One region of the Paenibacillus barengoltzii G22 genome, then DNA from elsewhere that is predicted to be linked to it. Evidence: predicted binding sites of a transcription regulator. Region 1 holds the regulator's gene; each other region holds the start of a gene.
What was found. The regulator Rex, encoded in region 1, represses fermentation and respiration genes when NADH is low (regulators of the CRP and FNR family bind a similar motif). The targets are predictions, from matches to a motif close to TTGTGAAATATTTCACAA.
Positions count from the first base shown of each region.

Region 1 (6,038 bases):
CAAATCCTTGGGATATCTGCTGCCAGCTATTTACCACAGCGTCAAGAATGAAGAGAAGGTCATGGTGAGCACGCACACGATCAACCTGCAGGAACAGCTTAGAGAGCGCGATGTGCCGTTGTTGACGGAGGTCGTGCCTTTTCCGTTTCGTGCAGCCGTTTTTAAAGGTAGGCAGCATTATTTGTGCTTGCGCAAATTTGAACATAAAATAAATAGAAAAGACTTCTCTACACCCAAAGAAGAGGTGATGACGGCCGCGCAAATGGTCGTATGGCTGACCCAAACAGAAAGCGGCGATGACGAAGAGCTGAATCTCGGCAATCGCGGCGGTGACTTTTGGGAGACAGTGGCCAGTGAGTCGGAATCCTGCTTGGGCCGCTCCTGTCCTTGGTTCCGCAAATGCTTCTATCATCGCGCAAAACACGAAGCCGGTGTCGCGGACGTGGTGATTACGAACCACTCTAAGCTGTTTACAGACATCCAGGCGGGACATCAGCTGCTGCCGGGCTACGAGCGATTAGTAATCGATGAAGCGCATCATTTAGAGGATGTGGCCGGCAAGCATTTGGGGATTCATATGAAGTATTTTACGGTTGTGCATACGCTGACCCGGCTGTATAAAGACAGCAAGACGGGGCAATTGGCCAACCTCCGCAGCGCGCTCGAAGCGTCAGCCGCGGAGAAATCCTCGGAATGGTGCTCAGTCATCGACGGGATCTATCCTACGCTGGTGGATGTGAAGGAGAGCTGGGACAAGCTCAGCGAGCTGCTGTTCAGCTTAATGCCTGACCGCAGTGACGCCGCGCCTGGTGATCCCGGACAGTTCGTGTACCGGTTGCTGCCGAACCGCAAGCCCAAGGATTGGGAGACGTTGACCGCGCTAGAGAATCAAATTTATGTAGGTCTCGGCGACGTGCTTCGGAAAGGGGAGCGCCTTCTGTCCGAAATCCGAGAAGAGCAGGACGATTATGCAGCGGAGAGCTTGATCACCGATATTAGCGGGTTGTTTAAAGATTTAGCCGGAGAACGGGAAGCGCTTCGCTTCTTCATGAAGCTGGAGAGCGAGGATACCGTCTATTGGATAGAAGCGAACGGGAACTTCCGCAGCCGGTCGCTGCAAATGTATGCGGTGCCGATTGATGTCAGCGCTCAGTTGAAGCAATTTTTCTTCGATCGGAAGAAGAGCGTCGTCATGACGTCTGCGACTTTATCTGTGGATAAATCGTTCCAATATATGATTGAGCAGCTTGGCTTGACGGAGGCAGCGGAAGAGGATCGGCTGATCACCGCGATGCTGCCATCGCCGTTTAATTACCGTGATCAGGCGCTGCTGGTGATTCCGCGCGATTTTCCAAGTGTGAAAGGCAGCGTGGGGGATGACCATTTCATTAACACGCTGGTACAATCACTGGCGGATGCCGCGGTGGCGACACAGGGGCGCATGCTAGTGCTGTTTACATCGTACAAGATGCTCAGGCAGGTGTATGACCCGCTGAAAGAACGGCTTGTAGCGGAGGGCATCACGGTGATCGGGCAAGGGATGGACAGCGGCAGCCGCACCAAGCTGACCCGGCGCTTCCAAGGGAACAGCGCATCGGTGCTGCTCGGGACAAGCAGCTTCTGGGAAGGGGTGGATATCCCTGGCGAGGCGTTGACCAGTTTAGCGATTGTACGCTTGCCGTTCCAGCCGCCAAACCATCCGCTGGTGGAAGCGAAGAGCGAACGCCTGCAGCGGGAGAAGAAGAATCCATTCATGAAGCTGTCTGTCCCGCAGGCGGTCATTCGCTTTAAGCAAGGGTTCGGACGGCTTGTCCGTTCGTCGCAGGATCGCGGCATCGTGATCGTTTATGATACCCGGATCCTGGAATCATATTATGGAAAATATTTCTTATACTCATTGCCTGGACCGAAGATGGAGCATATGCCATTAACTCAAATGGTGCCGCGTATCTCGGAATGGTTAAATCCCGAAGCCTAAGCCGCTTCATAGATCGTAATGGAGAATAGGGGGAACAATGCATGAAGTCAGATAAAATTTCGGACGCTGTCGTCCGCAGACTGCCGGTTTACCTGCGTTTTTTAAATGAACTCAGCCGCCGTGAGGTGCCAACGGTGTCCTCCCAGGAGCTTGGACAGAAGCTGGATCTTAATCCGGCGCAAATCCGTAAGGATTTAGCTTATTTCGGCGATTTTGGCCGAAAGGGGATCGGCTACGATGTCGCTTATTTGATTGAGAAAATTCAACAAATTTTAAATCTGGACCAACAGATTAACGTTGCGCTGGTGGGCGCCGGGAATCTGGGCCAAGCCCTTTCGAATTATAATGCGTATTTGAAGGATAATATGAAGATTGTTGCGGTGTTCGACGCTTCGCCGGCGAAAATCGGCAAGCAGATCAACAACATTACGATTCAGCCGATCGAAGAGCTGGCGGAAACTGTTCGAGCGAAAAATATCCGCATTGGCATCATCACCGTACCGGATACAGAAGCCCAACGGGTGGCGGATGAGCTGGTGGCCGCCGGAATCGGTGCGATTCTGAACTTCGCGCCAACGATTCTGAAGGTTCCGCCGGAAGTTCGGATTCATGCGGCTGATTTCACCACAGATTTGCTGAGCTTGGCTTACTACTTGGAAAACGGAAAGGAAACAAGCAACGTATGAGTCGGAAATGGTTAATTAAGAACGGGACGTTTGCCGTATTAGATGCGGAACGTCCTGTGGTTGACGGATATATGCTCGTTGAGGGCGATACGATCAGCTATATCGGGGAAGAGCGCCCGGAAGGCGTGGAAGGCGCCGAGACTTTGGACGGCAAAGGCTTGTTGTTCCTGCCGGGCCTAATCAATACCCATGGCCATGCGGCGATGTCGCTGCTGCGCGGTTACGGAGATGACATGGTGCTGCAAACCTGGCTGCAGGAGAAAATGTGGCCAATGGAAGCCAAATTTACGGCAGCGGATGTGTATGCCGGTACGGCATTGTCCGTGCTGGAAATGCTCAAGGGCGGGACGACGACGTTCCTGGATATGTACGATCATATGGACGAAGTGGCCAACGTCGTGGAGGAATCAGGCATTCGCGCCGTGCTGATGCGCGGAGCCATCGGTTTGTGCTCCCCGGAAGAGCAAGATCAGAAGCTCAAGGAAGCGATCGCGTTTGCACAGAACTGGCACGGCAAGGCAGAAGGACGCATCACCACGATGATGTCACCGCATGCACCGTACACCTGCCCGCCAGCCTTCATCGAGAAATTTGTGCAAGCTGCCCATGATCTCGATTTGCCAATGCATACGCATATGTCGGAGACACGCGCCGAGGTAGAGCAGAACGTGAACGATTACGGCGTCCGTCCGGTAGAGCATTTGTTGAAGCTGGGGATGTTCTCCCGCCCAACCCTGCTTGCCCATGCGGTGCATTTGACCGACGAGGAAATCGATATCTTGGCATCCCACGGGGTTACAATTTCGCATAACCCGGGCAGTAACTTGAAGCTGGCCAGCGGTGTCGCCCGCGTACCCGAACTCTTGAAGAAAGGCGTAGTGGTATCGCTGGGGACCGACGGTCCGGCGAGCAACAATAACCTGGATATGCTGGAGGAGATTCGTTTGGCTGCGCTGATCCATAAAGGCGTATCCGGCGATCCAACGGCGGTTCCGGCACTGGAAGCCTTGAAGATGGGAACGGAATACGGTGCAAAATCAGTCTTCTTGCAAAATACAGGCAAGCTGGCTGCAGGCATGAAGGCAGATATTATCGCCTTGAACACGGAGCAAGCCCATTTCCTGCCGAGAACGGATTATATCTCCCATACCGTTTATTCCGCAGGGGCCAAGGATGTGGAGCATGTCTGGGTGAACGGCAAGCAGGTTGTCAAACACGGGGCTTGCTTGACGCTGGATGAGGAACGTATCCGCTACGAGGCGCAGGCGGCGTTTGAGGGACTGCTGGCACGATAATGAGCGGCGCGCGGTTTCCAGAAGGAGGCTGCTTGCATAGGAAGGGAAAGGAAGAGAAGCTTGAGGAAGCGAACGAAATGGATCCTGCTGTCCCTTGTGATCCTGTTGATCGTGCTCCTGGGTCTCCACCGGTTTTATCTATACATTCATGAGGATACGTGGGAAGCCGAAAGAGCCGCCATTCAGCAGGCAAAGCAAGAGACAGATCTCGTCCGGGGCGACAAAGTTTGGAAGTCGGTATGGGATGAAGTCATCTGGGTCGTACAAGGTGAAGATGCTTCCGGTCGTCAGATGATGGTCTGGCTGCGGGAAGGACATGATCCGGAGGTACGCCTACTGGCTGATGGCAAGTCCGAGAGCCAAATGCGTGAGATTATCAAACAATCGTTGCCGGGGATCCGAGTGGTTCGGCTGCTGCCAGGCATTTACAATAATCAACTGGTGTGGCAGCTGTTCTATAAAGAGAAGGACCACCATTACTACCGGTTTTTCAGTTTCACGACCGGCGAGGCTTTGCCGGAAGTGTTCACCCTGCCGAATCGCTGACGGGGAGTCTATGAATGAATCATATCTAACGGTTTCGTTGTTTAGGCGAAGAGCCTGAATGGCGGAACCGTTTTTTATGTTTGGCTTGAGAAATTGTAGCATTTCGGGTTAGAACTACTAGGCTTTATTTTTAAATATATTCACACATTCCTTCGAATTTATATATACGATGTGATATACTGATACTTGTAGTTTTGATATACGTGAATATATATAATATAGTAGATTATTTATATAGATAAGGGGGACATCACGTGAAACTGCGTATTGGACCAATTGCTGCAAGCATTGCTATTTCCGCCCTTGTATTATTTGGTGGATGGTTCTTATATCGGCAGTGGGCGATTGAGCGTCCGCTGGAGAATATTGTGAAGAGTGTAGATGGGGTTAATCATGTCGATATGAATGTGAAGGCGGATGAGCTGGAACTGAAGCTGAATTTGAAGCCCGGGACGGATTTGGGTGAATTGGTTCGGCACATTGAAAAGAACGGGGAGAAGCAAATCGGCAGCCGTACATTGAAGCTGAATATCGAGGATCATTCCTCGCCGGAGCTTGACCAGTTGTGGGAAAATGCGATGTTTACTGTCGCCCAGGCCATGGAAAATAAGCAATATACCCAAATTACGGCTGCGCTGAAACAGATGGAGCAAGAGAACAGCAAGCTGCAGGCTACGGCGGAAATGGATGAGAAAAACGTGTACATCACCTTAACAGACGGACAATACAGCAAATTTATTATTTTGCCGCGTACGCCGGAACGGATGGGGGTATGGCCAAATGCGTAAATGGATCATTGAAGCTGCTCTTGGCTTTATACTTGTACTCATCGTCTTTTTGGCGTTCATTGGCGTGAACATCATTCCACTCGTTACGGCTATCGTGTTATTTGGCGTGGTATTTGCCATGCTCAAAATGCGGGGCGGCATCACGATTGGAGCGGCCCAGGAACGGAAACGCAAAAAGCGCGGACCGGCGAAGCTGACCTTCGAGCAGATTGGCGGTCAGGAGAGCGCCAAGCAGGAGCTCTGCGAAGCGCTGGATTTCATGGTGCGCCATGAGGAAATCAGCAAGTTTGGCATCCGGCCGATTAAAGGGATATTGCTGACCGGTCCTCCTGGAACCGGCAAAACTTTGCTTGCCAAAGCAGCGGCGCATTATACAAACGCGGTGTTTGTGGCCGCTTCCGGCAGTGAGTTTGTAGAAATGTATGTTGGCGTGGGGGCTAGCCGGATTCGTGATCTGTTTAAAGAAGCGAGAACCCGCGCGGCCAAGGAAAACAAGGAAAACGCGATTATTTTCATTGATGAAATCGAGGTCATCGGCGGTAAACGTGAAGGCGGACAGCAGCGGGAATACGATCAAACGCTCAACCAGTTGCTTACGGAAATGGACGGCATTTATACGTCCGATACGCCGCGGATTTTGCTGATTGCTGCAACCAACCGCAAGGAGATGCTGGACAGTGCGCTGCTGCGGCCGGGCCGTTTTGACCGACATATTCAAGTGGATTTGCCGGACAAGAAGGGACGC
Region 1 is NZ_KE159652.1:1,350,419-1,356,456, forward strand. It holds gene dinG (ATP-dependent DNA helicase DinG) at 1-1,978, shown strand, start outside; gene C812_RS06370 (redox-sensing transcriptional repressor Rex) at 2,020-2,664, shown strand; gene C812_RS06375 (amidohydrolase) at 2,661-3,959, shown strand; gene C812_RS06380 (cell wall elongation regulator TseB-like domain-containing protein) at 4,020-4,505, shown strand; gene C812_RS06385 (hypothetical protein) at 4,760-5,293, shown strand; gene C812_RS06390 (AAA family ATPase) at 5,286-6,038, shown strand, end outside.

Region 2 (6,038 bases), on a different contig from region 1:
CCCTTTGGATTGTTCAATCAATTCTGCGAATTTGGGAATCAGCACCGGAGGCAAATTATCTACGCAAAAAAATCCGAGATCCTCCAAACTGCGCACGGCCAACGACTTGCCTGCCCCCGACATGCCCGTGATAATGATCAGATTGGCGACCGAACTTGTTTCTTTCTCCGGCATGAGTATTCCCTCCTCGCGTACTTCTCCTTGTCCATAATCTAATTGTAACGGACCGTAATGACTCTATTTCTCGATTTCCCGGCTATTTCCCACTGTAACGGACCCCAGATACCTTAAAGGGCTCTGAGAATGGCCACTGAGCAGCATTTCCCACAAATAAGGTCTCCTCAGTCCGTTAGAAACTGTCATCCGTTCACGACAGGCAAATAACGGCTCTGGTGTCCGTTAGATGCTTCGTGATGGAAAGACGACCTCTTGAACTACCTTATGATTAAGAACGGAGGAAGAGGCCAGCGGCACCGACCATTCCCGCGTCATTGCCCAAGGTTGCAGGAACGATTTGCATGCCGCGTTGCACCGGCTCCGGCGTCAATTTGGCGAACACGCTGCGAACTTCGTTAAACAGAATGTCACCGGCTTTGGACACGCCCCCGCCGATAATAAACAGCTCTGGATTCAGAACGACAGCGACAGCCGCCATCGATTTGCCCAGATAGAAGGCCGCCCGGTTCACGATGCGAATTGCCGCCTCGTCACCCGCTTTAGCTGCATCAAAGACGTCCTTCGCCATAATGTTCTCCACATGAGCCAGCGAAGTCCGGTCACCGCGCGCTACGGCATCTTTCGCCATGCGAATAATCCCCGTAGCCGAGGATACGGTTTCCAAGCAGCCCATTTGGCCGCAGCCGCAGCCGATCGCTTCCAGATCCGGAACTACAGACATATGTCCAAGCTCTCCGGCCATTCCGGAGAAGCCTTGATAAATCTTCCCGTTAATGATGATCCCGCCGCCAACGCCGGTTCCCAGCGTGTAGCATACGCAATTGTCGATGCCTTTGCCTGCACCGCCCCAAGCTTCACCAAGTGCGGCCACATTGGCATCATTGTCTATTTTGATTGGCTTGCCCAGTCGCTCCTCCAAAATGGCGCGAATCGGGAAATCCTTCAAACCTACATTCGGCGCCAAAATGATGATCCCTTCGCGGACATTCGTAAACCCGGCGACCCCGGCGCCTACCCCGGCCACCTGTTCCCAGGCGAACGGCGATTCTTCCACGACACGCCGGACGTACTTCTCGATATTCGCCACGACCGTATCCGCGCCCTTATCGACTTCGGTCGGTCCTTCGTACGTATGAAGAAGCTGCCCTTCTTCATTGCAAATGCCGACTTTGACTGCCGTACCTCCCAGGTCAACGCCAATGTAGATTTTTTCAGACATTTTCACAAGCCACCTTTTTCATAAATATATAGATCATTTACATACCTATACGTGCAAAAAGGCCATTCTCGATCCATCGCCGCTTTATTCCGCGCCATGACTGAAAACGCCTTCGCAAGTAGTTTTCTCCTACGTACCAACTATAAGCGAACCCATCGGTTCGGTCAAGAGAAGGGAAGAAACGGCAATCCCAATACCGATAAGGGATTTTGCGTAAATGACACAGATCACAGGCAAGCGTCAGCGAGTGTAGTTTCCGTTATATGAAAAAACCGGCATTCGCAAATGCAAACGCCGGATGCAAGAAGAGGAGTGAGCCATATTGGACAGGATCGAGCCGCTTTTGCTCGGAACTAGGACAAAATACGTTTCTGCCCTTGCAGCTCGCGAATAGGAGCGATGTTCTGCGTGAACTCCAGCGTTCCTAAATAACGTCCATCCTCACTGCGTACAGCGAAATAGCGGATGTACACAAATTTGTCCTTCACCGGAATCCAGAAGTCCTCGACATCCTTCCGCCCCGCCTTGAAATCCTCCAACAGCTGGTTGACGACATGGACACTTTGCGGCGGGTGGCAATTTTGTACGGTCCGGCCAATGACCGCCTTCGTCCGGGCAAAGATGCGCTCTTTACCGTGGGAGAAATATCGGACGACATCGTTCTCATCGATAAACGTCAGATCCACTGGAAGATGGTTCATTACCGCCTCCAGCTGTTCCATCGAGAGAACGCCGGTCTCAAATTTAACGTACCCTTGCGGAACTCCTGCTTCCGTACCTGCCTGCGCGGTTCCTTCCTCTTCTTCACCCAAGGATTGCAGCGGTACGCGCTCTGGAATCCATTCGCGCTCCGGCGCGGTTAAGCAGAAGCCGATCTGATCGCTTTCCCGGACAATGCTGACCCATTCGTCCTCCGTTAACTTCTCAAGGGCCATCGGGAGCAGAATATTTTCTTCTTTAAAAATCATCTCATTGACTTCCTTAATAATCCGTTCCAGATCCATTACTATCGTCTCCGGATCCGCGCTGCCGTCCGCCAGCTTGCCCTTCGTTTCCTTGATCATCATGCGGATGCCGTCGTCCACGCCCCACATCACCTTCGTCGGTCCGTAGATGCCGTACTTCTCCAGATACGGGAACAGCAGGTTTTCCTTACGGCTATAGTGCTTATCAAGATCCATCAGCAGGTTCAAATCCTCTAACAATTTGTATACGATCTCGCTGCTGGGGGCCTTTCGGTACTTGTCCAGATGAAGCTGAAGCTTGAAATTCACCAGCCGCTCAATCTCGCGATTTTCCAGCTTGAAGGTATGCACCGGGTGCCCCGGCTGCTCCTCCGGCTTGGACGACCGGTGAATGTCCTCAATCGAGCCCTTAAAAATCGCCGTATGCACCGAGCACAGCCGCTGAACCTCTTCGACTGGAATGCCCTCCTCATCCATCAGCGCATGCTCCATCGCAGAAATTTCCGCAACCGTCACGTCACCGACAGCCTCTTCAAACCGCGCCTTCACTTCCTCCACGCTCTTCCCCTGATGCAGCTCCTTAATAATCTCCTTTAGCATCTGCTGCCGGCGGCTTTGTTCCGGTGCGCCATACTCCCGGTTATTAATCAGTTCGCTCATCGCCTAACCCCTCCTTATAGAAATCGATCTGATTTCAGCTTCGAAATGTCCCGTTGACTTTCGTTGATAACCATTCTCAATAACAACGTAGCACAGGGAAAATCACCGACTTGTGATTGCAATCACAAATATTTCACGGAACCCCCCGTTTCTTTTTGTTCCGTCTTTTGCCAAAATAGAGTCAGGAGGAGTGTCATTATGCCTACTACACATTTGCTATATATTGAAGACGATCCCGAAATCGGGGAATGGGTCAGCTCCAACCTGGAAGCGCGCGGGTATACAGTCACCTGGCTGAAGCACGGGGATCAGGCGGTGGAGAAAGCTGTCGATTGCCAACTGGTTATCCTGGACGTAATGCTGCCAGGGTTAGACGGCTTCACGATTGGGGGACGGTTGAAGCAGAAGTATCCGGAGCTGCCGGTATTGATGCTATCGGCTCGCACTTCGATTGACGACAAACTGCAAGGATTGAAGTTCGCCGACGACTATTTAACGAAGCCGTTCCATCCGGATGAACTGGCTGCCCGGATCGAGGTGCTGCTTCGCCGCAGCGGGGGGATCGCTGACCCAGCGCCGCTGCGGATCAAACATTTGCTTGTGTATGAGAAAGAAAACCGGATTATCCATCAGGATACCAACGAGGAGATCGTGCTGACCGGCAAGCAGTTTCATATTTTTGCCTACCTGCTGCGCCATCTCGGGCAAATCCTGACCAAGGAGCAGATCTATGAGGCGGTATGGAACGAGCCCTACCTCGACGGGGACAAAACCTTAATGGTGCATATCCGCCACCTGCGCGAGAAGCTCGAACGTGATCCTGCCAATCCTGAAGTGATCGAGACCATCCGCGGGATCGGCTATCGGGTGAGAGCATGAAATTTCGTCCAGTGCGCAAGTTCCGTAAATCCCTGCTGACGCGATACGTTTTGATTTTAGGGATCGCATTTGTCTTTATTCCTGTCATGATTCCTATCAGCTTCATTGCAGCCTGGGGGGTGAATGTGCTCCTAAACCCTGACCATTACGGACACGAGATCCGTCCTTATGGCACCGGAAAACAAATTGAGGCCGCTTGGCATCAAGCGGCTGCTGAGCTCAAGGGAGCTCAAGATGAGACCATCGACGCGAAGCTCAAAGAGATGAAGCAGCGGTATCCTGACGCCGCGCTGTATTGGGTCGACACCGCCGGCATGACCCGCCTGCAGCTGCCGGAACAAGCGTCGGTGCCCCCGCAATGGTCCCTAGAGGATACCATCGCCTTCATGAAGCAGCGTGTAGATGCTGATCCTTTTACGGTCGTCGCTTTTATTGGCGGGGACGAACAAGCTCAACAAGGCTTCATGGTGCTGGAGCTCCCGCGTAAATATATGGTGATTCAAAAAGGGGAGCAGTTTAGCGACAATCGCTTTTACGGCGTGTTCATCGCGATTCTGCTAGGGGCGTTCGTCTTGCTCTCCTATCTATTCTTCAGCGATATCCGCAAGCGCCTGCTGCGCCTGGAAGCCGGCATGACCCGTCCGGGTCCCGATGGTCTCCCGTCCCCCATCGAGGAAGGGCGTCCGGACGAAATCGGCCGATTGGAGCTCGCCTTTAACCATATGGTGTTCGCCCTGAAGGACAGTCGCCAGCGGGAGCGTGAGGAAGAGGAGCTGCGCAAGAGCCTGATCAGCCACCTGTCCCATGACTTGCGGACGCCGTTAACCGTGCTGGGCAGCCATTTGTATTCGCTCCGTCAGGAATCCCTATCCGAACAGGGAAAGCAATCCCTGGCTTTGATGGAGACGAAAATCAGCGATTTATCCGGACTGATGGATCATCTGTTATCGTACAACCTGCTCTCCAGCGGACGGTATGCCATGTCCTTGGAGCGGCTGGATATCCTGCGGATCGTGCGGGAAAGTGCGGCGGCCTGGTACCCTGTCTGGGAGAAGAACGGGATCACAGCCGATATTGAGCTGCCAGAACAGCCGATTTACTGGAACGTGGATGCCCAAGGGTTCCGCCGCGTACTCGATAACCTGTTCCAGAACCTGGTCCGCCATGCCGGATCGGGTCGGTATGCCGGGATTGCGGTAGAACCATACGAGGGCACTACGGCTCTTACGATCAGCGACCACGGCCCTGGAATGGAGTCGGTTTCCGCAAATGGAGGCGCGGGGCTAGGCCTGCAAATCGTCGATCTGCTGCTCCGAGAAATGGGACTCGCACGAGCCACCATATCCAGTGAAGCCGGAACGAAAGTGTATATTTATCCAGCGGCGAAATTGTCGTTGAAATAAGGAGAGAGACTGTCTCCAAAGCTGCTTCTTTTCCCTCGATTCGGAGGCAGTATCGCAACACTTCTACGCGAATGCGCGATTCCTGCAATGATACATTTTTGTGAGGGAGCAATCCCCGTTTTGTGTGTAAAAATGTTCCACGCTCCAAAATTAAACGAATCTTAAACTTATCCCGCCTTTGCCTTTAACCTCCGGGCGATATGATCATGACGAGGTGATAATTCGTGAGTGAAATGATCATTCAAACGGAAGGTTTAACCAAAAAATATCGCGGCCGTTACGCCGTGGACCACTTAAACCTGGAGATTGCGAAGGGGGACATCTACGGGTTCCTCGGACCTAACGGTGCAGGGAAAACCACAACAATCCGCATGCTGCTGGGCTTAATTCAGCCCACTTCGGGCAGCATCCGCATCTTTGGCCGCGAGCTGCAACGCGATAAGCTGGCGATTCTGCGCCGCATCGGTTCGCTGGTCGAATCCCCGTCCTATTATGGACATTTGAGCGCCATCGACAACTTGGAAGCGATCCGCCGTATCTTGCAGGTGCCGAAATCGCGCATCGACGAGGTGCTGGATATCGTCTCGCTGTCTAGCGAAGCACGACGGCCGGTGAAGGGCTTCTCCCTGGGGATGAAGCAGCGCCTGGGCATCGCCGCATCGTTGCTGGGTAACCCTGAACTGCTCATCCTGGACGAACCGACCAACGGACTGGACCCGTCCGGGATTCATGAGA
Region 2 is NZ_KE159654.1:644,470-650,507, forward strand. It holds gene rapZ (RNase adapter RapZ) at 1-174, opposite strand, end outside; gene C812_RS17645 (ROK family glucokinase) at 446-1,396, opposite strand; gene C812_RS17650 (DUF438 domain-containing protein) at 1,750-3,021, opposite strand; gene C812_RS17655 (response regulator transcription factor) at 3,220-3,900, shown strand; gene C812_RS17660 (sensor histidine kinase) at 3,897-5,303, shown strand; gene C812_RS17665 (ABC transporter ATP-binding protein) at 5,528-6,038, shown strand, end outside.
Region 2: a site for Rex is predicted at 3,132-3,149, ahead of C812_RS17650 (DUF438 domain-containing protein). Genes of this name have one in related genera too.

Region 3 (6,038 bases), on a different contig from region 1:
GAAGGCCGTCGTTTGTTCCGCCAGCGTCATTTTTGTGATTTTCTCTTCGGTTATAGACATCGATAAAGTCCTCCTTTAGGCTCTTCTGCGAGTTCCATACACCTTGACCTTGGAAAAAACTCTACTGAAAGACGTGAGCAACGCGGTGGCTGTCGGCATATCCCGGCTCCTCCCGACGCATGCTAAGCGCCCCCGTTGGGCAGATTTCCACGCATTTCAGACAACCTTTGCAATATTGATAGTCGATGCCGCTCAAGAACATTTGCGGACGCCCCTTCTTGTCCTCCCCGGTCTCCCACACGAAACACAGATCAGGACAAACCGAGTCGCAGTTGGCACAATGGATGCAGCTGTCTGGATCCAACTCCGGTACAAACCCCTGCCGGGACCCGCTCAAATCCTTCAGCAGACTATTGCCTTGCGCCCGAATGATGCCGCCCAGAGCCTGCGTCTTATAACCGAGCAGCGGCTGCGGCCGTTCGAATTGCATCCCTTGTACCCCTTCGGGAGCCGGGATCGTCTGGAAACGCACTTCATGATATCCCCGGTCAAATGTGCGCAAATTGGGTTCCACCAAGTGCGGGTATTTTTTCTGGAACGTATGCTTAATCACTTCGCGCATCGAATCCGGATCGAGAAAATCGCATATCCGGAACAACGCCCCCAGCATTGAGGTGTTCACCTTCGTATGTTCGTCGATGGCGATCCCCATTGCGTCCACCACCGCCAGTGTCCCGTAAGGAAACTTCAGATCGCGCCGTATTTCCTCAAAATCGCGGGTCGAGTTCACCAGCGCGATCCCGTCAGGCTTTAAGCCGCTTAGAACATTGACCGTCTTGTGCAGCGCTTCATGGAACACGCCAATGACGTGGGGTTCCTCGATCGGGCTGTGATCATGAATCTCCACGTCCGGCTCACAGAAGCGGATGAAGCTCTTCACCGGGGAACCCTTCTTCTCCGAACCATAGGACGAGAAGCTGGCACCGTTGAGGCCAAGCCCCAGCACCCCGGATTCCGCCAGCATCTTCCCAGCCAGGTTGGCGCCGAGCCCGCCGATGGATTCCAGCCGAATTTCAAAAAAGCCAAGGTCATTGGTTTTAGTCAAAATGCTCATTCGCCACGTCTCCTCTACGTTTTGTTGTGAAATATTTCACGAATAATAACAAAATGAAACTGCCGCCTTTCTTTGACTCAATCGACTGCTTGGCAAACGATGGACTACGCATGATGGCGGCTTGCCAGCGCCTTCAAGCTGTCCCCCCTTCCCATATCTACGGAAAAGCCTGCGGCTTCAATCCGCAGCTCAAGGCAATGCCTGCACTGGGCGGATTCATCCCCCGTGCAGATTTTGTTGTTGTACAAGGCGTATTTCTTGCGGACGGCAACGGGTGACAGATTGGGCATGACCACATTGGCCCCGGCCTTCAGCGCCAACTCCCTGCCTTGCGGGTGTAACGTACCGAGCGCAGTCGTCGCGGGTATTAAGGCTTCGGGAAGGAATAGGCGGGCCAGCGCGACCATCACCAGCGTATCCTCCAGCGACCCGGCCTTCGCCTGAGCAAGCGGCGTCTTGTCATGGGGAATAAACGGGCCGATGCCAATCATGTCCGGGTTGAGCGCTAGGAGATAGATTAAGTCCTCCGCTAAATCCTCCGCCGTCTGGCCGGGCAATCCGACCATAAAGCCTGCACCCACTTGATAGCCGATCGATTGCAGTGTCTCCAAACATTGGCGCCGGTGATCAAAGGACATCGAAGGATGCAGTTCCTGGTACAACCTCCGGGAAGCGGTTTCATGACGCATCAAAAAGCGATCCGCCCCCGCTTCATACAGCAATCGGTAGGTGTCCGCCTCCCGCTCGCCGATGGATAAGGTGATGGCTGCATCCGGAAATTCGCCCTTGATGTCCCGAATTAAGGATGCCAGCAGATCGGCTGTATACCAGGGGTCTTCCCCGCTCTGGAGCACAAACGTGCGAAAGCCCAGCTCGTATCCTTCCCGGCAGCACTCGAGAATCTCTTCTGGGCTGAGCCGATAACGTTCCGCCTCACGATTCCCCGCCCGCAGTCCGCAATACAAGCAGTTCCGCCGACAGTAGCTCGAAAATTCAATCAAACCGCGCAAATACACCTTGTCCCCATAAGCCTGTTCCCGCCTGAGGCGGGCCAAGCGGAAGAGCTCGTTGCGCGTTTCCACATCCATATGCTCCAGTAGATCGACGAGCTCCACCTTGGAGAGCTCCCCCCGCGCATAGAGCTTGTGCACGAGCTGTTTCATCAGGCAATCATCCTTTGGAAAGACTGGATTATGGACCTTGGTATACCCTATGGCTGTCGTGAAAAATGATGAACGAAATAATTGTGAATATTTTCACTTTGTAAGCGTTTTAAATTGTCTTCGTTGATTGAATCACCCCGATTTCTTCATAGTGAGCTGCGACCTTAAGCGACGATAGGTCTGTTGTTAAGTGGGATGGTTACAGCGTCTGTTGGTGGCTTGATGATCCGAAGATGGTTAGTTCGATGGTTCGTTCAATGGAAAGTTGCTTGATCGTTAGGTGCGATTGTGATTCGTGGATGTGTGCCGCGTGCGCAGCGTCGATGATTTCGACATGAGGTTGACACAGAGGAGTTTTCTAAGAAGTGTATTTACTATATTACCATGAATTCACAGTTTGACTAGGACTTTTTTTACACTCTTGTGAGGTAAAAAAAAGAGCATGCCCCGAAGAAACGGAGCACGCTCTGAGCGTCACTATGTCAGGACCAGTCCAGACCGGTCTCTTTGGCGATCGGCTCTTCCTTGATTAAGGTATACATCGAAGCAGCTTCTTCCTTACGAGTCGTTTCGACCAGACGTTCGACGCGCACGGTCACCAGCTTCTGGCCGAATTGAACCGTAATTTCGTCGCCCACCTTCACCGTACTGCTCGGTTTGGATTCGCGCCCGTTGATCAGAACTCTGCCTTGTTCGGAGACGTCCTTCGCCACGGTGCGCCGCTTGATCAACCGCGATACCTTCAGGAATTTATCGAGACGCATTATTTTACAGCTTCTTTAAGTTTGTTGCCTGCTTTGAATGCTGGAACAGTGGAAGCTGGGATTTCGATTGTTTTGCCGGTTTGCGGGTTACGGCCCGTACGACCGGAGCGTTTGCGAGTTTCGAACGTACCGAAGCCGATCAGTTGAACTTTGTCACCGCTAGCCAGTGCATCGGTAATTTCACCGAGAAAACCATTCAATACGGATTCAACGTCTTTTTTCGTCAAACCGCTTTTGCTGGAAATGTTGTTGATCAGATCTGTTTTGTTCATTAATAATGCCTCCCAATAATTAAAGAAATAGGTGATACCTTGGCACTATAGGCTTCAGGCCTGCCTTCAAGCCTACCAAGCACCAGATGGTTATCTTTGTAAGAGTATTCTTGCTTGATTTGAAAAATCCTGCACTCTCAGGGAACTTTTTTTGCTTTTTTCGCAAAAAAACTGAAATTTAGTCCTTTTCTCCCATCATTCCCGTTCTTTCGACTTAGCTTCGTCCCATAATTTGTCCATTTCAGCTAATGTGCTGTCGCCAGGTGTTTTGCCCAGATCACGAAGCCGATCCTCCACATAATGGAACCGCTCCGTGAATTTGCGGATCGTCCGCGAGAGGGCTTGCTCCGGATCCACCCCGATATAGCGAGCCACATTCACCACCGAGAACAATACGTCGCCCAATTCCATCTCCTGCGCCTCGGCATCTTGCTTCTGCGCGACGGCTTCCCTCAGCTCGCGGATCTCTTCCTCCAGCTTAGACCATACCCCGTCGATGTCCTCCCAGTCGAATCCGGCCTTGGCCGCCTTCTTCTGAAGCTTGTACGCCTTCATCAAAGCCGGCAAATCGCGCGGCACCCCGCTGATGACTGATTGGCGTTCCGGCTGGATGCCTTTGCGTTTCTTCTCCTCGGCCTTCATCGCTTCCCAGTTGTTTAGCGCTGCCTCAGCATCCTCGGCACTCAAATTGCCGAAGACATGCGGATGACGGTAAATGAGCTTCTCATTTAGCTCCTGGATGACGTCATACACCGTAAAGGTGCCCGTCTCCTCCTCCATCTGAGAGTGGAGCATAATTTGCAGCAGCAGATCGCCAAGCTCCTCGCGCATGTGGTCGGGATCGTCGTCGTCGATCGTCTCCAGCACCTCGTAGGTTTCTTCGATGAGATTTTTGCGGATCGATTCATGCGTCTGCTCGCGATCCCATGGGCATCCGCCCGGGCTGCGCAATATCGACACGATCTCATGAAGCCGCTGGAAGCTGCGGTTACGCAGCGTATCGTCCTCGCTGGCTGGGACATAGACCAGGGACAGGTTCCCGTAACCCGTAATCCGATCCAGCTCAAACAGCGGAACGCGCTCGATCCGCTCTTGGCCCGCTACCCCAAGGGCATGTCCCACAACGACCGGATAATCGTCAGGCAGCAGCTCCATCAGCCCCAGCTTGACTTCTGAAGCGGTGATCTGGTCATAGACTTGTCCAATTAGCGTATGCCGTCTTGGGTCAATCGCTTCCCCTCGAACCTCCGAGGCGTCTACCAGGAGGAATCCTTCGATCGGATCAAAGCCCAGGCGAACAAAAGCCTCGTCCAGAAAGCTCTCCCCGCCGATGATATCGAGCGAGATTCCCTGCTCCGGACAGCGCTCCCGCAACAGCTTCACCGTCGCTTCGGCCACCTGGGGATGCCCGGGAACGGCGTACACGATATGCTCTCCCTCCTGACCTGCTTTGGCCCGCGCCAACAGTCTGGAGGCAATCTCCTCATAAACGGAAGGAAAATCGTCCTTCGCTTCGTACACCTCGTCAAACGAAGTAAAATGAACGCCCGTCTCCTCCAGCCAATCCACCACCGGATGGTCCTTCGTCCGGACGTAACGTTCTCCCGCCTCCTGCAGCCGCTTCAGGCTGCCTAAGGTCAGCCGGTCGGGATCTCCCGAGCCGAGGCCGACTACCGTAATGGTTGCGCTCATGTTATGCCTTTCACTCCCTGTCCGTTCAGCATGTTATTACTATACCATTGCTGGCGGTCAAACTGAAATTTTCTGCGCCACATCCGCGAAGTTCAACTTCGTACGGCCCTTGCGCCAAGGCGAAGCGCTATGGCAGCAGCCGCAGCTTTCGAAGCAGCGTCAGCAGCTTCGGGCCAACCCGCGGCAGGGCGCTCAGCTCTGCCGCGCTCAGCAGCCGGGTGCGCAGCACGGCTGCGACGAACACCGCTGCGCCAAGCAGCACGCCGAGCAGGCTCACCGCCGCGGCAACCCCGCGGCCCATCGGCAGCTCGGCGGCGGCGAGGCGCAGCGCCAGCACCGCGGCGGCCATCGCCAGCGCGGCCGCCGCCGGGCGCCCCAGCGCGTCCCGCAGGCGCGGACGCAGCTGGACCCGGCGCAGCAGCAGCGCGGCGTTCAACGCCGCTGCTGCGCCGTACGCGGCGACGCCGGCGATGGCGGCGCCGGTGATGCCAAGCTGCGGCACGAGCACCGCGTTGAACGCGGTCTTGAGCAATGCCGCAGCGAGCAGGTGCAGCGCCGGGGCGCGCACGTGGCCGAGGCCCTGGAGCAGGGCACTCGTCGCCGCGACCAGCGCGCCGGGCGCCGCCGTCCAGGCCACCCAAGCCAGGGTGGCCGATCCCGCCGCATCCTCGTACAGCATGACGTTGATAGGCGCTGCCAGCAAGGCCAGGCCCAGCGAAGCCGCAAGGCCGATCAGCCAGAACCAGCGCAAAGCCAGCTGCACCTGACGCCGAATCGCTTCGGTGTCTCCCTTCATCTGCAGCTCAGCCATCGCAGGCACAAACAACACCGACAGCGACGTCGCCAACATCGTGACGAGCTGAACCAACGGGATACCGCGGTTGTATATCCCGACCTGGGCCATGATCCGCAGCTCTTCCCCATGGGCGGAGAGCAGCCGCGGCAGCGTGAACGTATCCACCAGGCTGATCAGCGGCACCCCCAGCGAAGCCAAGCTGATCGGCAGCCCAACCTTGAGGAGCTTGGACCATTG
Region 3 is NZ_KE159656.1:117,767-123,804, forward strand. It holds gene C812_RS21240 (thiamine pyrophosphate-dependent enzyme) at 1-60, opposite strand, end outside; gene C812_RS21245 (2-oxoacid:acceptor oxidoreductase family protein) at 122-1,114, opposite strand; gene hydE ([FeFe] hydrogenase H-cluster radical SAM maturase HydE) at 1,219-2,277, opposite strand; gene C812_RS21255 (RNA-binding S4 domain-containing protein) at 2,760-3,041, opposite strand; gene C812_RS21260 (HU family DNA-binding protein) at 3,041-3,313, opposite strand; gene yabN (bifunctional methyltransferase/pyrophosphohydrolase YabN) at 3,509-5,005, opposite strand; gene C812_RS21270 (putative polysaccharide biosynthesis protein) at 5,133-6,038, opposite strand, start outside.
Region 3: a site for Rex is predicted at 2,359-2,376, ahead of hydE ([FeFe] hydrogenase H-cluster radical SAM maturase HydE). Genes of this name have one in related genera too.

Region 4 (6,038 bases), on a different contig from region 1:
GAACCTGTCTCCGGCCATCAAGCAGATCTTGTACCTGTTGTTCGCCTTTCTTGGGGCGCATATGGGTTCGGAATTGGTGCGCTGGATGTGCGGGGGAGGACGGGGATGAATGAAGGACGACGCGAAACAACCGAAGCTTACGGGCTTTCGCAGGTTTATGCAACTCACCGCCGTGTTTATTCTTGGCATGGTTACCGGCAGTATCGTATATAACGTCATTTATCAGACCAGCTACAATTTGCTGTGGATCCAGAACAAAGACCTGACGATCCAGCTGCATCAAGCCGAAGAGGATATTCGGACGCTCAAAAAATACAACAACCGTTCCACGGTCATCAAAGAGATCAAGGTGCGTGTGGAGGAACGTGATCCGCCGCTCGATTCGCTGGCAGTAAAGGAGGTCACCGAGCAGCTTCATAACGAGCTGGAGGTGTTGCGGGGGCGGAATATTTTTGACATCGACTCGGATGCCAAAATGGCCCGCACGCTGTTGAACCGGAAAATCTATGTCGTTCGTGACAAGGAATACACCATTCAAATCAAGACGATGCTGGTGAGTGACGGGGTACTTCAGGTTTGGGTGGACATGCGGCCCTATATTCGTCTCTAGTAAATCATGCTAAAATAAGAGAGATTTCACTTGAGACAGCAAGTTTTGCAGGAATCGACGTGTGTTGCTGTCCAAGCACGTATCCACTCTATTGATTAAAGGAGTACGGACCTCTTATGATCCAAACGATCCAAACCATTCTTTACGTGATTTTGATCATCAGCTGTGTAGGCTCGGTCTTCTTCAGCTTTAAGTCCCGGCGTTCGCTTGATCCGAAGACGCGGGGAATGGCGGCTGCCAAAATGAACATCTGCATGGGTTTGATGTTGATCGTCCTGGCCCTCATTCAAATGTTCCTGTTTAGCGGTTCGACGCTGCGGGTTGTCATCGGCGCTGTGTTTATGGTGCTGGGGGCGTTTAACATTTTCGCCGGCATCCGTAACCATGGCTTATATGCCCGACGCAAAGAGGGATAACCTTGCGGCCCAAGCCGTCAGGCTATCCCTCTTTGTACTGCAGGATCCTTCGCTTCTCCTGCTCAGGCATGGTCAATGGACTGCAGCGTCATGACCGCCTTCGAGACCAGCGAATCCTGATAGGTTAATATAATCTCCAGTTTGCAAGCCCGGCGGCTCATCTCCAATAACACAGGGGTGATGACCACCGGGTTTTCAATTTGTACCGGGCGAACGAAATAGGTCGTCAGGTTATCGACCACAAAGTCGCCGCCACTGGCGTCTTTGGCCGCACGAAGTCCGGCTTGCGTCATCAGCGAAGTCAAGACCCCATGCGAGATCGTCCCCAAATCGGTGGCCATCTGTGGTGTAATCATTCCGCGGAAGAACAATTTCCCCTCTTCGTCCCGTTCCTCGGCAAACCCGTTCCACATTAAGTGCTCAAACGTTTCGCCCAGCTGCGGCTGATTTCGTACGTCCCGCATCGCTTGCAGCACCTCGCGGCGCGTCACCGACGAGACCAGCTTCCGGTTACGGTCCACGACAGGCAAGAAGTCGATCCCTTCCCAGACCATGATTTGCGCGGCGGAAGCGAGCGAGGTCTGCAGGCCAACGGTGATCGGATGGCGGGTCATGCATTTCTCAATCGGCTGATCGCCGCTTAGCTCTTCGACGTTCTTGCGGCTGACGATCCCGATAACTCGGTTCCACTCGTCCACCACCGGAAAATGCTGATGTCCCGTCTCCAATGACAACTGGTCAAAATCAGAAATGCTGCTGGTCGCCTTCAGCATACTCACCCGCGGCTTGCGGCTGACGATGTCTTCGACCAGCATAATTTTCTTCTTGATCAAACGGTCGAACAACGCCCGGTTAATCATCGATGCGACGGTAAACGTGTCGTGGCGCGAGGAGATGATCGGTAAGGCCAGCTTGTCCGCCAGCGTCTTCACTTCACGACTCGTTCCGAAGCCACCGGTGATCAATACCCCGGCGCCTTGTTCCAAGGCCAGCGAATGGGCATTGTCGCGGTTCCCGATGATCAGCAGGCTGCCAGCGTCGATGTATCTGGCCATGGCATCGATTTTCATCGCGCCAATGACATATTTGTTCAGCGTTTTGTTGAGTCCTTCTCCGCCGCCCAGCACATGGCCTTCGACGATTTCCACCACATCGCCAAAGGTCAGCTGATCCGAGATGTTGCGCGGCTTCTTCTCCACGCGAACGGTGCCGATCCGTTCCTTCGTGATCACGATCCCGAGATTTTCCGCTTCTTTCACCGCCCGGTAGGCGGTGCCTTCACTTACCCCCAGCGCTTTGGCCAGCTTGCGCACGGAGATTTTCGTTCCAATCTTAAGTCCTTCGATATGTTGGAGTAGCTGTTCGTGCTTTGTTACGCTTTCTTCCGGTCCCTCCAACTGTTATACCCCCCTGCCCGAATCTGTACTATTCTGTATTCATTATACACATTCAGGCGTAGGTCATCCAGAAGGCGGCAAGAACGATAACAGAATAGACAATTTCCAGCATGCCGGACTGCTTGGCGGTAATCCCCGTTCTCGGGAACCAGGCCGCTCTGGCCAGCAGGATCAATGCGGCAATCCACAGCGCCGGTTGGAGCTGCCATACGGCCAAGGCCAACAGCAGAACATGGTAGGCTACGGAGTAAACATAGAATCGCTTATTATTCCGTTCGCGAATGATGGTTTTCACGTAAAAAGCAGTGCCTACAAAATACAACGTGCTGATCAGGAACAGTTCCGTGGCGAGCCTAAAATCGGTACCTCCTCCAAGCTGATACGAGATAAACACCATTAAGCTGAACTGCACAATTGCCGCAATGTCGTTCAATAATGCACGTTCACGCTTTTGCTTGGCATAGATGGCATTCACCACAAACAGCGGCACGAACAGCAGAGCCAATTTCAGCACCTCGGGCCGAAGCAGGATTAATGCGAGCGCCGCAGGGACCAACAGCGCACCATAGAACAGCAAAGGCTTGCGGTATCGGTCGGCTTTGACCTTGGTCTTGGCTGTTCCCATCCGAATCCATTGCAGCAAAGGAAACATAAACAGATAAATAAGCAGCCAGCACACAAACAACAAACTGTGGATCGCCCCGGGGGTAGAGGCGAGCATGCCAAACAGAAACGGAACGATCAGCATAGCCCAGGCACCATGTTGATTCGGGATGTAATCACGGACGCGCATGTTATCAGTTCCTCCTTCTCATCGTGAGCCGTCAACTTCAAATTACGCACATTATAATCGCTGGGCATCAGCACCTAAGTGACAGAAATCACTTGATTCATGGCAGCTTCCGGACAAATCCGCCGAGAAATTTTTGGCGGGTTCTCATCTTGTGATTGATATCACAATCCCGCCTCGGTCCGTTGCTATAATGGGGGCGAATCGCAAATTTTAAACATTTAGGAGGACTTCCCATGAGTCAATTCAAAGCTACTGTCAACGCCACCGAATATCCGCCCCAGCTCAAGCATAAGACCATTTTCGCAACCTTTAATTCTCTGGAGCCGGGGGAAGCGATGCTGCTGATTAATGACCATGACCCGGTACCGCTCCGTTTTCAGTTCGAGGCCATGCATCCCGGCGGCTTTACTTGGGAGTACATTGAGCAAGGACCGGAGATGTTCCAGGTGAAAATCGGCAAAAACTAAACGGGGGGAATGCCCTATGGCAACAATTACGGTTGTCGATGAGAAAACGATTCAGATCGCCGTCGAGCTTGAGGATGCGCTAAGGATGATCGAGGAAGCCGAAAGCAATCTGGAACGCTATGCCAGTGAGATCCTCACCATCGCCGAAAAAATGCCGGAGTTTCAATATACCTATTTCTGTTTCTATGCCTACGACACCTCCGCTTTGTTTGAAAAAATGCTGGGGATCGATCCCAAGCAGTATTTGTCCTTCTCGCTGGATGCGCCGGATTCGTTTTTCTATACGCTGTACGGCGGCATGAAGGGACTTAGCGGCGCAGCTCGGCTCTGCCAAGCGTTTGCCGCAGAACGGACGGACCTGGAGGTGAATCTATAATGGCCAACCAAATCGTTGAACTCGACGTTCGGCCGATTCTTCGCCGCGGCGAGGAGCCGTTCAGCGTCATCATGGACACCGTTGGGAAGCTGCAGGAAGGCGACAGCTTGGTTCTGCACGCCACAATGAAGCCGGTCCCGCTTCTGAAGGTGCTTGAAGGTAAGGGCTACCGTCATGAATGCGAGCAGCTGGCAGAAGATCATTGGAAGGTGACATTTGAACCGATGCAAGCTTAAGTTTTTGCAGAACAAGAAAAGGAGGCCGCTCGGCCTCCTTATTATTTTTGTTGTTGTGAAAATCCTCGTGGAATATATGCGCAATACGGATCGCTCTCCAAATAATCGCCGGTAACCGCATAAGCCCTCGCTCTTGAACCTCTGCACAGCACCTTAAATTCGCAGACGCCGCATTTTCCCTTCAGCAAGGATTTGTCCCTCAGCTCCCGAAGGATCGGTGAGTTCCGATAAATATCCACCAATGAAGCGTTCCGGACATTCCCGCAGCTAACAGGCAGGAACCCGCTTGGATACACCTCGCCAATGTGACTAATGAAGACGAACCCGTCTCCGTCATTTACACCTTTCGGCGAGCGGCCGAGCAGATCTTTACGTTTGGGCGCTGCCTCTCTGCTTCCTCCGGCCAAGGCGTCCCACGAATTATGACTGGGATCACTCCACAAGCGAATCTCCCGCGATAAAATAGTCAAAATTCCACCGGGAGGTCTGACCTAATGAGAAACATCCAAGAATCCAAGTTAACCTCCGCCCGAAGCGGAGCGGAGCTGTTAATCGATTGCCTGCTTGCGGAACAGGTCGATACGATCTTCGGATACCCGGGCGGGGCAGTGATTCCTATTTACGATGCGCTGTACGATTGCCGAGAGATCCGGCATATTCTGACCCGGCATGAGCAGGCAGCCGTACACGCGGCGGACGGCTACGCCCGTGTGACGGGGAAGGCGGGGGTTGCGCTCGTCACCTCCGGACCAGACGCAACCAATGCGGTCACAGGGATCGCCAACGCCTACATGGACTCGGTCCCGATGGTCGTGCTGACCGGTCAGGTGTCGACTGATCTGATCGGTCGGGACAGCTTCCAGGAGGTCAACATTTTTGGCATGACGATGGACGTGACCAAGCATAATTATTCCGTGATGGATATCCGCGAGTTGCCTAGAATCATCAAAGAGGCTTTTCATCTCGCTGTTACGGGACGACCGGGGCCGGTCCTGATCGATCTGCCCAAGAACATCATGACCGCTCAAACCAACTTGAGTCCGGCTGCCGAAATCCACATCCGCGGTTACGTGCCTTCAACCCAGATCGATGAGGAGGCCGTACGGCTGATTGCGAGCAAGATCGAAAGCTCCGAGCGCCCGGTGCTCGTTGTCGGGGGCGGCGCCGTGGCATCCGGTGCGGCCGAGCCGCTGTTCCAGCTTGTAGAAACCGCGCAAATTCCGGTTGCGACTACGCTGATGGGCATCGGAGCCTTCCCTGCCCGCCATCCGCTCTATCTCGGGATGCTCGGGATGCATGGCACGTATGCCGCCAACCGGGCGGTGCATCACGCCGATCTGCTGATATGTCTAGGAACGCGGCTCAACGACCGACTTTCCGGCAAGGCTAAGTCGTTCGCTCCCCATGCCTGGAAGATCCATGTGGACATTGATGATGCTGAGCTGGACAAGAACATTCTTGTTGATCTGGGGCTGTGCGGAGATATCGGGGACCTGCTGCGGAAGTTAAATGCGTGCGCGATCCCGCCCAAGTCGACCCGCTGGGCTGAGGAGACGGCCGGATGGCAGCGAAAGGTGCCGCATTATAACGAGTCGGTGGCTCCAGGATCGCTGAATCCGCAGGAGGTCATTCGGCTGATCGACAAGCATACCCAAGGCCATGCTGTGGTGGCAACCGATGTAGGTCAGCATCAAATCTGGACCGCCCATCACTACCAGTTCTCCCGGCCCCGTTCTTTCCTGA
Region 4 is NZ_KE159653.1:716,151-722,188, forward strand. It holds gene C812_RS11620 (YtrH family sporulation protein) at 1-109, shown strand, start outside; gene C812_RS11625 (sporulation membrane protein YtrI) at 110-610, shown strand; gene C812_RS11630 (YtpI family protein) at 727-1,026, shown strand; gene C812_RS11635 (DRTGG domain-containing protein) at 1,089-2,423, opposite strand; gene C812_RS11640 (YwiC-like family protein) at 2,476-3,216, opposite strand; gene C812_RS11645 (DUF2249 domain-containing protein) at 3,450-3,683, shown strand; gene C812_RS11650 (hypothetical protein) at 3,700-4,059, shown strand; gene C812_RS11655 (DUF2249 domain-containing protein) at 4,059-4,295, shown strand; partial or broken gene C812_RS11660 (SPASM domain-containing protein) at 4,337-4,672, opposite strand; gene ilvB (biosynthetic-type acetolactate synthase large subunit) at 4,790-6,038, shown strand, end outside.
Region 4: a site for Rex is predicted at 3,366-3,383, ahead of C812_RS11645 (DUF2249 domain-containing protein). Genes of this name have one in related genera too.